3 regions of the Clostridium sp. TJA020 genome follow, and region 1 is predicted to be linked to each of the others. Evidence: riboswitches for the same ligand, from Rfam matches in the RefSeq annotation. Region 1 holds a riboswitch; each other region holds the start of a gene.
The links. A riboswitch is a leader RNA that binds a small molecule or an ion and turns the genes downstream of it on or off. The one in region 1 is predicted to bind lysine.
Positions count from the first base shown of each region.

Region 2: linked by a shared signal. The riboswitch ahead of AC4FQ1_RS09180 (Na+/H+ antiporter NhaC family protein) and the one ahead of AC4FQ1_RS02515 (APC family permease) in region 1 are both predicted to bind lysine.
Region 3: linked by a shared signal. The riboswitch ahead of AC4FQ1_RS11395 (amino acid permease) and the one ahead of AC4FQ1_RS02515 (APC family permease) in region 1 are both predicted to bind lysine.

Region 1 covers NZ_JBZEFC010000001.1:456,399-461,561, forward strand. Annotated here, with positions in the region: gene AC4FQ1_RS02505 (threonine/serine exporter family protein) at 109-873, shown strand; gene AC4FQ1_RS02510 (threonine/serine exporter family protein) at 878-1,339, shown strand; gene AC4FQ1_RS02515 (APC family permease) at 1,835-3,160, opposite strand; lysine riboswitch at 3,252-3,423, opposite strand; gene AC4FQ1_RS02520 (hypothetical protein) at 3,473-3,811, opposite strand; gene AC4FQ1_RS02525 (flavodoxin family protein) at 3,835-4,317, opposite strand; gene AC4FQ1_RS02530 (hypothetical protein) at 4,408-4,857, opposite strand; gene AC4FQ1_RS02535 (TIGR04540 family protein) at 5,020-5,163, opposite strand, start outside.
Region 2 covers NZ_JBZEFC010000005.1:66,135-71,297, reverse strand. Annotated here, with positions in the region: gene AC4FQ1_RS09195 (dicarboxylate/amino acid:cation symporter) at 1-507, opposite strand, end outside; gene AC4FQ1_RS09190 (ACT domain-containing protein) at 743-1,183, shown strand; gene AC4FQ1_RS09185 (aminopeptidase P family protein) at 1,203-2,453, shown strand; lysine riboswitch at 2,538-2,713, shown strand; gene AC4FQ1_RS09180 (Na+/H+ antiporter NhaC family protein) at 2,836-4,554, shown strand; gene AC4FQ1_RS09175 (Hsp20 family protein) at 4,699-5,163, shown strand, end outside.
Region 3 covers NZ_JBZEFC010000008.1:42,022-47,184, reverse strand. Annotated here, with positions in the region: gene AC4FQ1_RS11405 (RNA-binding protein) at 213-695, opposite strand; gene deoD (purine-nucleoside phosphorylase) at 810-1,526, opposite strand; gene AC4FQ1_RS11395 (amino acid permease) at 1,642-3,120, opposite strand; lysine riboswitch at 3,225-3,399, opposite strand; gene trmB (tRNA (guanosine(46)-N7)-methyltransferase TrmB) at 3,512-4,168, opposite strand; gene AC4FQ1_RS11385 (putative ABC transporter permease) at 4,285-5,064, opposite strand; gene AC4FQ1_RS11380 (putative ABC transporter permease) at 5,135-5,163, opposite strand, start outside.

The DNA.
Region 1 (5,163 bases):
TTATAAGTATATATAATAAATATCACATTTTATTAATTATATATACAATATTTATTTTATATATTTATGCTATAATTTATTTATAAATTTACACAAGGAGTGATTATATTGAACGTAAATAAATTGCTTCATCTATCTACATATGCAGGTATTGTTATGCTTCAAAGTGGTGCTGAAATATATAGAGTTGAAGAAACTATTTGTAGAATTTGTAAATCCTATGAAATTGATGAAGCTAATAGCTTTGTTACTCCTACTGGAATAATGGTGTCTATTTGCTATAAAAATCAAACTTACTCTATAGTAAAAAGAGTAACTATACGAGGAGTAGATTTACATAAAATCGAAAGGATAAATGACTTATCAAGAAGAATTGCAAGTACTAAACCTCCTCTTGATAAAATTGAAGCTGAATTAAAAGATATAGATAATACTGAAAGATATTCTTTATTATCAACTTTATTTTTTTCTGGTATAGCAGCAGGATTTTTTTCAATACTTTTTGGTGGAAACTTAAAAGACTTAATTGCATCTTTTTTTATAGGTGCATTTATTAAATATCTTTCAATGATATTCACTAAAATGTCAATTAACGACTTTTTTATAAATACTATTTGTGCTGCAGCTTCTGCCGCTTTTGCAATATTATTTTTACACTTAGGATTTATAGATAATATTGATGAAACTATAATAGGTGCAATAATGATACTAGTTCCAGGACTTGCTATTACAAATGCAATAAGAGATACAATAGCTGGAGATTATTTAGGTGGAATTATAAAAGCTAGTGAAGCTTTTTTAGTTGCTATTGCAATTGCTGTTGGTACAGGTGGCGTAATAAGTTTCTGGCTTAAGATATTAGGAGGTATATAATAATATGACTATATTTATTCAAACACTTTGTTCTTTTATTGCTACTATTGGTTTTGCTGTAATATTTAATATTCATGGTAAAAATCTAATTTTTGCTGGTATAGGCGGTGGAATAAGTTGGTTTGTTTATAGTTTATGCTTAAAAATTCACTTTTCTCAAACCACATCTTTTTTTATATCTGCTGTTATTTTTAGTATTTATTCTGAAATACTAGCTAGAAAATTAAAAACTCCTGTTACAACATTAGTAGTTTGTGCATTAATCCCTTTAGTTCCTGGATCTGGAATGTATTATACAATGTATGAAGCTGTAACTGGAAATATCATTCATTCAATAGAATTAGGATTAAATACTTTATCAAGTGCAGGAGCTTTAGCTCTTGGAGTTATATTTGTCTCTACAATTACTAGACAGTATTATTTAGTTAAAAATAAAAGATATAAAAAAAAGATTGAGAAAATTTAATTCTCAATCTTTCACTTTTTATTTTAATATTAATAAAATTACTCACTATATAAAACAAATATATACTTTACTATTAGCTTTTTATAATTTCATTTATTAATTATGAATAATTTCCTTCAAATTTATTATTCATAATTACAATATAATATTGTTTTTATAACTTTTTTACTTCTTCTTTATTTTATATATTTGAAATTATTATTTCATCTAGAATACCTTTAGTACTTTCAATAGCTTATTTAATAAAATTTGTATTATCTTTAAATATAATACAACCACTTATAAAGATATCTTTCATAATAATTCTTTTTATAATATAAAATCCTTCATATTATTTATATTATCTTTTTTTACCTTTAATTATCTTATAATTATAAAATTCTAATTTTATATATTCAAATAAATATTTTTGTATTAATTAAATATTTATTTGATAACTATTAATTTATTTATAAACTAAAAGACTAGCCTTTAAATTTAAAGGCTAATCTTTAATTAATTAATTTCAACTTTATTTTTATGATAATTATATATATAAAAAGGAACGCCTATAAGCATTAATATAAATCCCCACATTACAGTTTCTGCACCTGAACCATATATTGTCCAAATTGAATATATAAATGCTAATAATGGAACTATAGCTTTTTTTATGAAAATTCCAAAATTAAATTCTTTTGTTCCTTTAAACATAAGCATTATTTCTGCCGCTGCTGTTAAAAGATATATTGGTAAAAATGAAAGTGTTGCAAGTATTGTTATAAATGTAAATGCTGATACCATACTCTTTTGATAATTCATTATTAAAAGTATATTTACTAAAATTGATCCAACTATTAAAGCATTTGCTGGAGTTCCATACTTAGGATGAAGTTTTCCAAAGAATTTAGGAAAAACTCCGTCTTCTCCTGCCGCAAAAGCTACACGTGCTGTTGATAAAAGCCATCCAATGGTTGTACCTAAAATACATATTACAACTGCAATAGTAATTGGCTTACCAATTGAACTACCTAATATTCTAGTTAATATATCAGTTAAAGGTGCTTGACTATTTGCAAGTTCTGAATTTGGCATAGCACCCATACTAGCTACACTTATTAACATATATATAACAGATGCTATAATCATTCCATAAATTGTACTCTTTCTTACATTTTTCTCTGGATTTTTAATTTCCCCAGCTGTAACAGTTGCACTTTCAAGACCTACAAAAGCCCAAAGCGTTGATGTTGCTGCAAGTGATATTGTAGAAAGTCCCTTTCCTTGAGGAAGTAATGGCATTATATTTACAGTATCAAAATTAATTAATGCTACTATTATGAATATAGCAAAAAATGCAATCTTAAATACTGTAGCTACCGTTTGAATCTTTCCTGCTTTTTTTACTCCAATTATATTTATAATTGTAAAGAACCAAAGTATGGCACTTGTATAAATTATAGAGATAAGTGGATCTCTTAAAGCTGGTATAACTGCTGCACTATAACTTGAAAGTGCTACTATTATTGCTGCATTTCCTATCCATGAACCATTCCAATATAACCATGCACTTAAAAATCCTGCAAATTCTCCAAAAGCAATCTTAGTGTATTGATATGCCCCTCCAGTTGAAGGATATTTAGATCCTAAGTTAGCAAATGACATTGCAATAAGTATTGATCCTGCAGATGTTAATATCCATGCAATTATTGTTGCAAGTGGTCCTGAAAGCTGTGCAAGTGTTGCTGGAAGCATAAACACACCTGATCCTATCATATTACCACACACAAGCATAGTTGCCATGAAAAGACTAATTTCCTTTTTTAAATTTCTCTCTTCCATTTAGTCCTCCTTAAAGTATATCTTTATAAAGGTAAAATAAAAGCTCAGAGAAGTATTCTAATCTCTGAGCCCGAATAACTAAAATTCAAAACACAAAGATAGCTCTCCACAAAACTTGTGACAGTTTTACATATATTTTATGTAAACCCAACATACAATTTTAAAGCTTCCATTGTACATTTCGGCAATAATACCTTTCCTTAAAAATCATCGTGCTTACCTCATTAAAAGTACTGATTATTATTGCAACCTCTATCTTACCTATTTTTTAGTGACTATGTAATTGTAGACAAAATTTTTAATAATGTCAATTTATTTTATATTATTTTTTATATTCATATAAGTGCTTTTTTTTATATTTATACTATCTATATCAATATTATTGGGATTAGTAGTTAATTTATAATCTTTTATCCAATAATTTCCGTCAACATATGTACCTTCTTCAACTAATTCGCTTGGATTTTCATCATATACTTCTTCAATATTATTATCAGGTGTTAATATAACCAAACGTCTACACGCTTCCTCAGCATCATCAAATATATTATAAAATGCATTATAATTATTAAAAGATCTTACTGATGTAACTACTTTTATATTCAATCCTAATTCTTTTGCAACATCTGTTAATTTAATTGTATCTTTCATATTAAACTCTCCTTTTATTATAATTAAAATAGTTCTTTAACTTTCTTAGCTATTCTTTCTCCAAATATCATAGGTGTTTCTTTGTCTTCATCATTAACACCATTTACACTAACATAACCTAAATGTATAAAAGGTTTACCATGTGCTGACCCTCCAGAATATAAAAGCATTCCTTTTACAATTAAATGATTCATTAATGTTAAAATAGCAGTATCTGCTCCTCCCCATATGTAATCAGCTGTAGCATACATAGCTCCTATCTTACCTTCTAAATTAATATTATGTGAATTATCTAACCAATTCTTAATATTAGAAGTAGTGTTAGCTAAATATGTTGGTGTACCAAATATTACCGCCTTACTTTCATTTAAAAAATTTATATCAATGTTATTAATATTCATACATTTTACTTCAATTTCACTTACTCTCTCAGCACCTAGCTTTATTGTTTCTCCAATTCTTTTAGTATGCCCACTTTTTGAATCATATAATATAGAAATTTTCATAAATTTACCCTCCAACCTTTATCTTTTGTTTTATATAAAATAGGTGTAAGCATTAATCTTACACCTATTTTTAAATTAAAAATTTTTTAATTAAATTTCTTCTATCTCATCAATAGATTCAATTTCTTCTAAATTTTCTTCTTTTTCTTTTGAAGCAATAAATGAGCTTAAATCATTATATGTACTTTTAGCAAATTCTAAAAATAACTCTTCATCAATTTCTTTAAATTCTCTGCTGTTAACTACAACTAAATCTCTCATTAAAAGATTTACATCTATTCTACCAACAACCTTAGCAAGATTTGCTGAAGTTATAGCATTTAATATTCCTTCACATTCGTTTCTATTATTTATGATTGCGTTGTTTGATTTTGGTAAGCTTTCTTTATAATCTAGTGTAACACACTCATAAAATTCACCGTACTCATCATATACCTCTAAAGCTATATTATTAGTATCTAAATATCTTTCCATTACACAAGTTAAATTTAAACCATCCCAGTGTATTTTTTTATTAAATACTTTTATAGTTTCCATCATTTCTACCTTCTTCCAAATATACTTTTATTAAGTGCATATAAATACTATAATATGTCTAACTGTAAAAGAAGTTAGCTTATTCACTTAAAATAAATTACTTATATATTATACATTAAAATATATGTTTTTTGAAATATTTGCTGAAATTCTTAAATAAATATATTAATTTTGCTCATTATAAACTATTTTATCTAATATATCTTTTCTATCTTCACCTAAAAAATTAGCTAATTTTGATGGCATATGTCCATCCTTATAAACAGCATTTTTATTTGCATCTACTATTCTTAGTACTTTTTGTGCTAA
Region 2 (5,163 bases), on a different contig from region 1:
AGCATTGATAACTTTTTGAATAATTTCTTGAAATTCTAATGATGCATTATATAAAGTACGACCTTTTACATAAGCTATACCAAGTCCAAGTAAAAAAGCAATAAGCAATGCAGTTGTAACTGACATAACAGGTGGCATATCAACTACAAATAATGGTTTAAGTAAACTATGTTCAGGATTATTTGCAGTAAAACTTAAGGATTTCTTAACGAATTTTGGAAATAAATTTGAAGCAACAAAAAATGCTAATAAACCTGAAAGTAATGTTGATAAATAAGCTAATAAAGTTGTAAGTCCTAGCATTTTTCCTGCTGATTTACCTAAGTCTGCAATACCTGATACAATAAATCCTATTATTATAAGTGGGATTATAAAACCAAGAAAGTTTCCAAAGATAGAATTAAAAGTTGCCAATAATCTTATGAAATTTTCTGGCATAAATTTACCGAATATGAGACCAAATATAATTGCTAATATTAATTTTGGAATAAGTCCTAAATTTCTCAAATGTATCCCTCCTGTGGACAAGTGTATTTTGTATGTATTATAATAGTATAAAGTTGAATTTGTCTATTTATTTATTAGTTGGGGCAATAAAATAGAGTAAATGATTAATATTAGGAGAAAAACAACACTTACATATTATAATGGATAATATGCTCTAAATTCCAAATAATAATCATAAATTTAATTATGATTAAAATACACAAATTAAAATTTGTCTTTAGATTGGGGGGGTTATATGTCAGATGAAAAATTTTATATTGTAAATGAGCAAGTATTACCAAATATATTTTATAAGGTTATAGAGGTTAAAGAATTACTTCATACAGGAAAAGTAAAAGATATATCAGAGGGAGTTAAAAAGGTTGGAATAAGCAGAAGCACTTATTATAAATATAAGGATTTTGTATATCCAATGGCGGAAGGTGTAAATAGTAAAAAAATTACGATTGTGCTTTTACTAGCTCATAAATCGGGAGTGCTTTCAAGAGTTCTAGACTTTATTGCAACAAATGAGTTAAATATATTAACAATTAATCAAGATATACCAATAAATATGACTGCAAATGTTACTATAACATTAGATGTCTCTAAAATAAGAGGAGATGTTAAAAACTTTTTATACAAAATCAGTGAGCTTGATGATGTAATAAAAGTTAGAATACTAGCCGTAGAATAAAAAGTATGGAGGGATAATTATGGAGAAAGAAGTTTTTGAATTTAACAGAAAGAGGGTACTTGAAAAGTTAGAGGAAAATTCTTTATTAATTCTTTTTGCTGGAAATGCACCAAAGAAAACTGCTGATGAAAAATATAGTTTTACACCAAACAGAAATTTTTATTATTTAACAGGAATTGATGAAGAAGATCATATTATTGTTATGGGTAAATTAAATGGCAATATAATTGAAAAGATGTTTATAAAAGAAATAGACCTTGAAAAAGAAAAGTGGCTTGGTAAAACAATAAGAAAAGAAGAAGTTTTTAATTTAAATAGTATAGAAGATATAGGATACTTAGGAGAGTTTAGAGGATTTTTAAATAAAATAATAAATGAAAGTATTGATATAAATATATATTTAGATTTAGAAAGAGATGAGTTTAACAGTTTACCAACAGTAAGTAGTACATTTGCTAAAAAGCTTAGAAATAAGTATCCACAAGTGAATATAAAAAATGTATTTCCAATATTTGCACCAATAAGACTTGTAAAGAGTCCATCTGAAATAAAAGAAATGCAGAAGGCTATTGATATAACAATTAAAGGTGTTGAATCAATAATGAAAAATATAAAACCTGGAATGCTTGAATATGAATTAGAAGCATATTTTGAATTTGAATGCAGAAAAAGAGGAGTTCGTGATTATGCATTTAATACAATTGCAGCAGCTGGAAAGAATGCAACTATATTACATTATGTAGATAATAATTCAGAAGCTAAAGATGGAGATTTAATTCTTTTTGACTTAGGAGCACAGGTTAATTATTATAATGGAGACATTTCAAGAACATTTCCTGTAAACGGTAAGTTTACAAAAAGACAAAAGGAAGTTTATGAAGCTGTACTTAGAGTAAATGAGAAAGTTATATCAGAGTTAAAACCAGGTATTAATTTCTTAGATATAAATAAAAAATCTAAAGAGTGGATTGCAGAAGAATGTATTAATCTTGGATTAATAGAAAATAAGGAAGAAGTATCAAAATATTATTGGCATAGTATAGGACATAGCTTAGGTTTAGATACTCATGATATAGAAAATCCAGGAAGAAATACAGTTTTAGAACCAGGTATGGTATATACAGTAGAACCAGGCATATATATAGGAGAAGAAGGTATTGGTGTAAGAATAGAAGATGATGTACTAATAACTGATGATGGATGTGAGGTATTAACTAAGGATATGATAAAATCAGTTAGTGAAATAGAAGAATTTATGAAAAATTGTTAATAAAATAAACAAAAAATTAAAAGATATATTGATATATATATATTTATATTATATAATTATATTAATTTAAAAGTGAATAATTTGCGAAGAGATAGAGGCGCGGTCTTTAAGAGTAATGTTATTGAGATAAGCACTATGATATAACATGAAAGGAAATACCGCCGAAGGATATAACTAATGCTTTAATGTTATAATCCTGGGCTTATGCATAATATGCATAAGACTGTCACAAATTATATTTGTGGTGAGCTATCATTCAATGGATTCTTACGTTATATATTTAGAACCTTGAGTGTTATCTCAAGGTTCTTTTTGACTTTAAAGTAAAATGATGGGCCTCTAAAAATATTCACAAATTTTATTTTAATAGGGGGATTCAATCATGAAAAAAAGAAATTATTTAGTATTTTTATTTACCTTTATACTAATGATGAGTATGACAACAGTAGCATTTGCATCAGAAATTGATCCAGGAACTGTAAATGCAGAAAGGTTTGGTATATGGACTATAATACCACCTTTAGTTGCAATTGTACTTGCATTTATTACAAAAAATGTTGTAGTATCTTTGTTTATTGGTGCATTAGCTGGATGTTTTATGATTCAAGTCGTAGATCAAAATGCATTTAATGCATTGATACAAGCCTTTTTAGATTTTATACAAAGAGTCCTAAATTCTTTAGCGGATCCTTGGAATGCTGGAATAATACTTCAAGTTTTAGCTATTGGAGGAGTAATAAATCTTGTTGCTAAAATGGGAGGTGCTAGAGCTATAGCAGAAGCACTTGCAAAAAGAGCAAAAACTCCAAGGAGTGCTCAACTTGTTACTTGGTTTCTAGGTCTTTTAGTATTTTTTGATGATTATGCAAATTCATTAATAGTAGGTCCTATAATGAAGCCTGTTGCAGATAAACTTAAAGTTTCAAGAGAAAGGTTAGCTTTTATAATTGATGCAACAGCAGCACCAATTGCAGGACTTGCAATAATATCAACTTGGATAGGGTTAGAAGTAGGACTTATAAATGATTCATTTACTCAAATTGGAGTTAAAGTTGATTCTTTTGGTGTTTTTCTTCAAACTATTCCATATAGATTTTATAATATTTTAATACTTGCATTTGTAGTTATTACATCTGTTATGCTTAGGGATTTTGGACCTATGAGAAAGGCTGAAGTTAGGGCTAGAAAAGGTATTAAGGATAAAAAATCGGAGCTTGAAAGTATAAGTACAGAAGATGAGATGAAAGTAAAAGAAGGAGTTAAGCTTAGTATTTGGAATGCAATAATCCCAATAGGAGCACTTATAATATCAGCTCTTATAAGTTTTTATTATAGTGGATATACAAGTATAATAGGTGGAACTGATGTAGCACTTAGAGAAGTTGTAACTAATGCACCGTTTTCTTTTACAGCAATAAGAGAAGCATTTAGTGCAGCTGATGCATCAACAGCACTTTTCCAATCAGCAGTATTTGCATCAATAATAGCAATTGCTATGGGAGTTTGTAAAAAGATATTTACTGTGTCAGAAGCTGTTGAAGTTTGGGTAGATGGAATGAAAGGTCTTATAATAACTGGAGTAATTTTATTACTTGCATGGTCATTAAGTTCAGTAATAAAAGATTTGGGAACTGCTAAATATTTAGTTACATTATTATCTGGATCAATACCATCATTTTTACTTCCAAGTATTATATTTATATTAGGAGCTGTAATATCATTTGCTACCGGAACTGCATATGGAACAATGGGAATACTTATGCCTCTTGCAATTCCTCTAGCTCATTCAATATCACCAGATATGAGCTATATAGTATTAAGTACAAGTGCTGTACTTACAGGAGCAATATTTGGAGACCACTGTTCACCAATATCAGATACAACAATACTTTCATCAATGGGAGCTGGATGTGATCATATAGAACACGTAAAAACACAAATGTGGTATGCACTGTTTGTTGCAGGAGCCACAATAATATTAGGTTATATACCAGCTGGATTAAATGTTCCTGTTTATATAATATTACCTGTTGCAATAATAGTACTTGTAATTGCTGTTAAGTTTATAGGAAAACCAGTGGATGAAGTTGTGGAAAATTAATATATTAATTTTTAAAAGTGTGGATAATTTCCACACTTTTTTATTAGAATAATTAATAACTTACCTAATATATAAATTAAAATGTGTCAGTATAATATTTATATTAATAAGTTATAATAAGAAAAATTTTATAAGAGGGATATTATGAATAGAAGAATAGGAAATAGAAATATTATTAATAACATAGGAGATTTTTCTAATATATTTAGTCAAACATTTTCTAAGTTTTTTAGTAATATAAATATTGGTTCAATTGAAGAATTTTTTAATGAAGGTGATTTTATAAATGTAAATATGAAAGAAGATGAATCTAAATATATAATAGAAGGAGTATTTCCAGGGATAGATAAAAAAGATATAAAAGTAGATTATAAAGATGATTATATATATATAAATATAAATCGAAGGCAAGTATTTTCTAATGGTTATAATATGTCTATGGTTGTATCAGAATTTGGTGATGGATTTTCTAGAGAATTTTTTGTTCCAGATTCAGATATATCATCACTTAAGGTATCATTTAAAAATTATAGATTAAAATTAGAAATACCTAAACTAAATTATAGATTACCAGTTGATCAGAGTGAGATTATTGATGTTGTAGATTAT
Region 3 (5,163 bases), on a different contig from region 1:
AATTACTATATATTTTACTCTTATTAAAATATATAAATGTGATTTGAATCACATTTTTCTTTAATGTTAATTAAATTATGTAACATTAAATATTAAATTTTTAAACAAATATCTACTTCTTTAAATCTCTATGTATTTTTAAAATAAATATCTATAAATATTAAAATTAGCCCTCATTACTTTTAAAGATAAAAGAGCTAATTTTATATGAACTATCTTCTATTTCTTCTATTAGAATTTTTATTATTCATATTATAATTATTTGAAGAATTATTCATGTTATTCATAAACATTTCCATCATATTTCTAATTTGTTCTTCATTTATATTATTAAAATTTCCCATACCATTCATATTAGGCATGTTATTTCTACCTAAATTTCCTCTATTATTTCTGTTATTTTGATTTCTCATATTACCCATATTGTTCATATTAGGCATACCATTCATATTTCCCATTCCATTCATTAACATACTCATTAATGGATTTTGACCTTGCATATTCATTCCATTTCCCATTTGTTGCATTCCATTAATTAATTGATTCATCATAGGATTCATTCCCATAGGTCCACCCATTTGTCTACCCATTGGATTTCCACCCATTCCTCCAAATAACATATTTAATAATGGATTTCCTCCAAAGCCTCCCATCTGATTACCCATTCCAAATAACATATTTAACAATGGATTCATATAAAATTCACCTTTCTAATATTACTTCTCATTACATTATATTTTATATATATAAAAGTGACACAAAAAAGCTTATACCATATTGGTATAAGCTTTTTAATAAACAAATTATAATTATGCTAATTCTAATGCTATTTTCATCATTTCTGTAAATGAAGTTTGTCTTTCTTCTGCTGTTGTTACTTCACCAGTGAAAGGACAATCTGAAATAGTTAATATACATAAAGCATTAACTCCAGCTCTTGCTGCATTCATATAAAGACCAGCTGATTCCATCTCTACTGCTAGAACGCCCATCTTTTGCCACTTTCTTAATCCTTCTAATCCTTCATCACCATAGAAAACATCACTTGATAATATATTTCCTACTTTAACATCAATATTTAAATTTCTTGCAGTATTAACTGCTTTTTCAACTAATTCATAACTTGCAGTTGGTGCAAATGTTCCTGGTAAGTTGTATTGACTTGCATAATTTGAATCAGTACATGATCCTATTCCAACTACTATATCACGAGTTTTTAAATCTTCATTTATAGCTCCTGCTGAACCTATTCTTATAAGATTTTTAACTCCATAGAAATGTATTAATTCATAACTATAAATTCCTATTGAAGGAATTCCCATTCCAGTTCCTTGAACTGAAATTCTTTTTCCTTTATATGTTCCAGTATATCCAAACATTCCTCTTACTGTATTATATTGAACAGGGTTTTCTAAGAAAGTTTCTGCTATATATTTAGCTCTTAGTGGATCCCCTGGTAAAAGCACTGTTTCTGCTATATCTCCTAATTTTGCTCCATTATGTGGTGTTGGTACATTTTGTGTCATAAACCATTCCTCCTTTTGCTTTTAAAAATATTATATCATATAATAGCATTTTTTGAAAACCTTTTCCTTATTTTTTTCTTAAAATTTTATTTAATATAAAATATTTCTATAAATTTTAACTTTCTTCAAGAACTAAATCAATGCTATTTTCAGTTACTTCTTTATTATTTATAATATTTCTTTCTAAATCCACATCTTCTAATTTAACTAATTTTGTTTTATATTTAATTTTATATGAAATCCATAAAATTAAAAATAATGGTATTCCTATATAAGATGATATTAACCCCATCCATTCTATTCCTTCTGGTTTAATGTATACAAAACCTTGTCCAATAACAACTACTGCACAAAGTACTAATGCTATTATCGGTCCAATTGGAAATATACTTGCTTTATAAGGTAACTTATTTATATTTTTTCCTTGTTTTACATATGCTTTTCTAAATCTATAATGACATAATGCTATACCAAGCCAAGCTATAAAGCCTGCAAGTCCTGATGCAGCAACAAGCCAAACATAAACTGTACTTTCTGCATAAAATCCTGTTAAAAAACATGCTGATGCTATTATTGTAGTTAAAATAACAGAGTTAACAGGAACCCCTTTTTTGTTAACTTTTGAAAAAACCTTTGGTGCCATATTTTCTTTAGCCATTGAATAAAGCATTCTACTTGATGCATACATTCCTGAATTACCAGCTGACAAAACAGAAGTTAATATTACTGCATTCATTAAAGATGCCGCACCTGCTATTCCAACCTTTTCAAAAACCATAGTAAAAGGACTTGTATTTACTCCAGCTTGTACTGATGGAATTATTAACCCTATAACAATTATAGTTCCTATATAAAATATTAAAATTCTCCAAAATATTGTATGTACTGCTTTCGGTATTGTTTTTTCAGGATTTTCTGATTCTCCCGCAGCAATACCTATAAGTTCAGTTCCTTGAAATGAAAATCCAGCTATTAAAAATATCGAAAATATTGATTTAAATCCTCCAACAAAAGGTCCTCCATTTGAAAATATATTTTTAAAACCTAAACTATCACCCTTCATTATTCCAAATATCATAAGTGTACCAATTACTATAAATACAATTACTGTAATAACCTTTATACTTGCAAACCAAAACTCTGATTCACCATAAGCTTTAGATGATAATAAATTTAATCCTACTATTAAAACTAAAAAAATAATACTCCAAACTATTGCTGGAACATTTGGAAACCAATATTTCATTACAAGTGAACCTGCAACCATTTCTGTCGCTATAGTTATAGCCCAATTGTACCAATAATTCCATCCTAATGCAAAGCCTAATGCAGGATCTATAAATTTTGTAGCATACACTCCAAAGGATCCTGAAACAGGCATATAAGTAGCCATTTCCCCTAAACTTGTTATTAAAAAATATACCATTATCCCTATTAGACCATAAGCTACTATAGAACCTCCAATTCCTGCAACATGTATACTATCGCCCATTGCAAGAAATATTCCAGTTCCTATAGAACCACCTAATGCAATCATGTTTAAATGCCTTGCCTTTAATCCTCTCTTTAGCTCATTACTTTCTGTCTCATTCATGTCTATTTCCTCCTTAGCTTAGTATAAAAATAAAACCCTGAGGAAAAACTTCACTCAGGGTAAATAAGTTCATTTCAATATAATATACTAAACTAATTATGCCTTTGAATGATAGCCCTCCACAAAATAAATTTGTGACAGTCTTATACATATTCTGCACAAAACCAGCATATAATCTTAAAGCATCAATTATACACTTCGGCAAATTTTCCTTTCATATTAAATCATAGTGCTTACCTCATTAATATTACTATTAAAATTTGCGCCTCTACCTCAAAATTTAAATTTATACATTTTTCATTAGTTATTATGCACCTTATTTTTTATAATTTCAACAAATCATATTACTTATTATTACTTTATTTACAATTATTATTATTTATTAATATTTTTAATTTCTTACAGCTATTAAAAATTTTATTTTTATTCCTTCTTTTGTAAACATTTCTTCATGTTCTGTTACTACGTTTCCTTCGAAACCACTATTATGTAAATCATAAGTTATATATTTTATATCAAATCCACTTTCTTTAAAGTATTCTAAAGATTCTTCAAATAATTCATCATCATCTGTCTTAAACCAAATTTCTCCATCTTTTGAAAGAAATTTTTTGTAACTCTCTAATTGTCTAGTGTGAGTAAGTCTTCTTTTTTTATGTCTTTCTTTAGGCCAAGGGTTGCAAAAATTAATGTATATTCTATTAATTTCATCATCTTCTCCAAGCATATCATTTATTAATGCTATTTCTTGTGCCATAAGCTTAACATTATTTATTTCCATACCTTTTTCTTTAAACGCTTCTTCTATATTTCTTTTTGCAAGCACTAAAACTTCGTCTTTTATATCTATAGCTAAATAATTTATATTAGGATTTTCTGATGCATGAACAGCCATAAATGTTCCTTTTCCACATCCTAATTCTAAATATAAAGGTTGTTCTTCTTTAAATGATTTATTCCATTTTCCTTTAAGTTCTTTTGTATCTACTATAAAAAAGTCACATGCTTCAAGCTCAGGTCTAGCCCAAGGTTTTCTTCTCATTCTCATTATATGTTCACTCCATCTTTATAAAGTTTCATTCCTATTATACATAGTTTAAATACTATTAACAACAAAAATTAGGATAGAACTTTTTGTTCCATCCTAATTAAATTTCACAAAATTTATTTTTTAATAAGATTTTTAATATTATTTAATGCCTTATAATCATATAAATGCTTACTGTCTGGGAATGCATTTAATAATCTTCTATTAATTTTAGCTTCTCTTTTAAGTTCTTTTATTCTATTACTTAAATCTAATAATTTATCATATTCCTTATTAGTTCTTCTATTTTGAATTTCAATTTTTAATTTATTTATTTCACTCTCACTAAACTTTTCAAATTGAATACCTAATTTATTTAATTCAACTTTAATATCTTTAACCTTTACTAAATGTTCCTTTAAGTGTAATAAGTGTGTAACTGTAAAAATTAAATCAATAATAAATATTATAGATATAATACCTGATAACGAATAAACAATACTTGAAGAAAGTGATGTAAGAATATCTTTTATAGATGGCTGTAATACTTCTATAATAAATACTGAAAGAAGTCCAAAGAACGTGGAATTTAAAAGACATACTCTTCCATTTATATTAAACTTGTGTTTTGAATAATCCCACCATTTCATATTAAATAATTTTTCTAATATATATGAAGTTATATATTCTAATATAGATGCTAATATCATACCACCAAAAAATACAAATAAAACATTATCCTTTAATCCATCAAGTACTGATAAAACTATAATTGCTCCAAATCCATATATAGGACATACTGGTCCATAAAGAAATCCTCTATAAGTAAATTTTTTATCAATTATAAAACAGTATATAGTCTCACTTAGCCACCCTAAAAAACTATATATTGTAAAATAAAGAATTAATTCTCTCAAAAAAAGCCACCTCCAATTATATATTATTATATACCTTTAGAGATGGCTTTGATTTAATAAATTGTTAAATTTAATCTTTATTCCAATAATCTATAATAC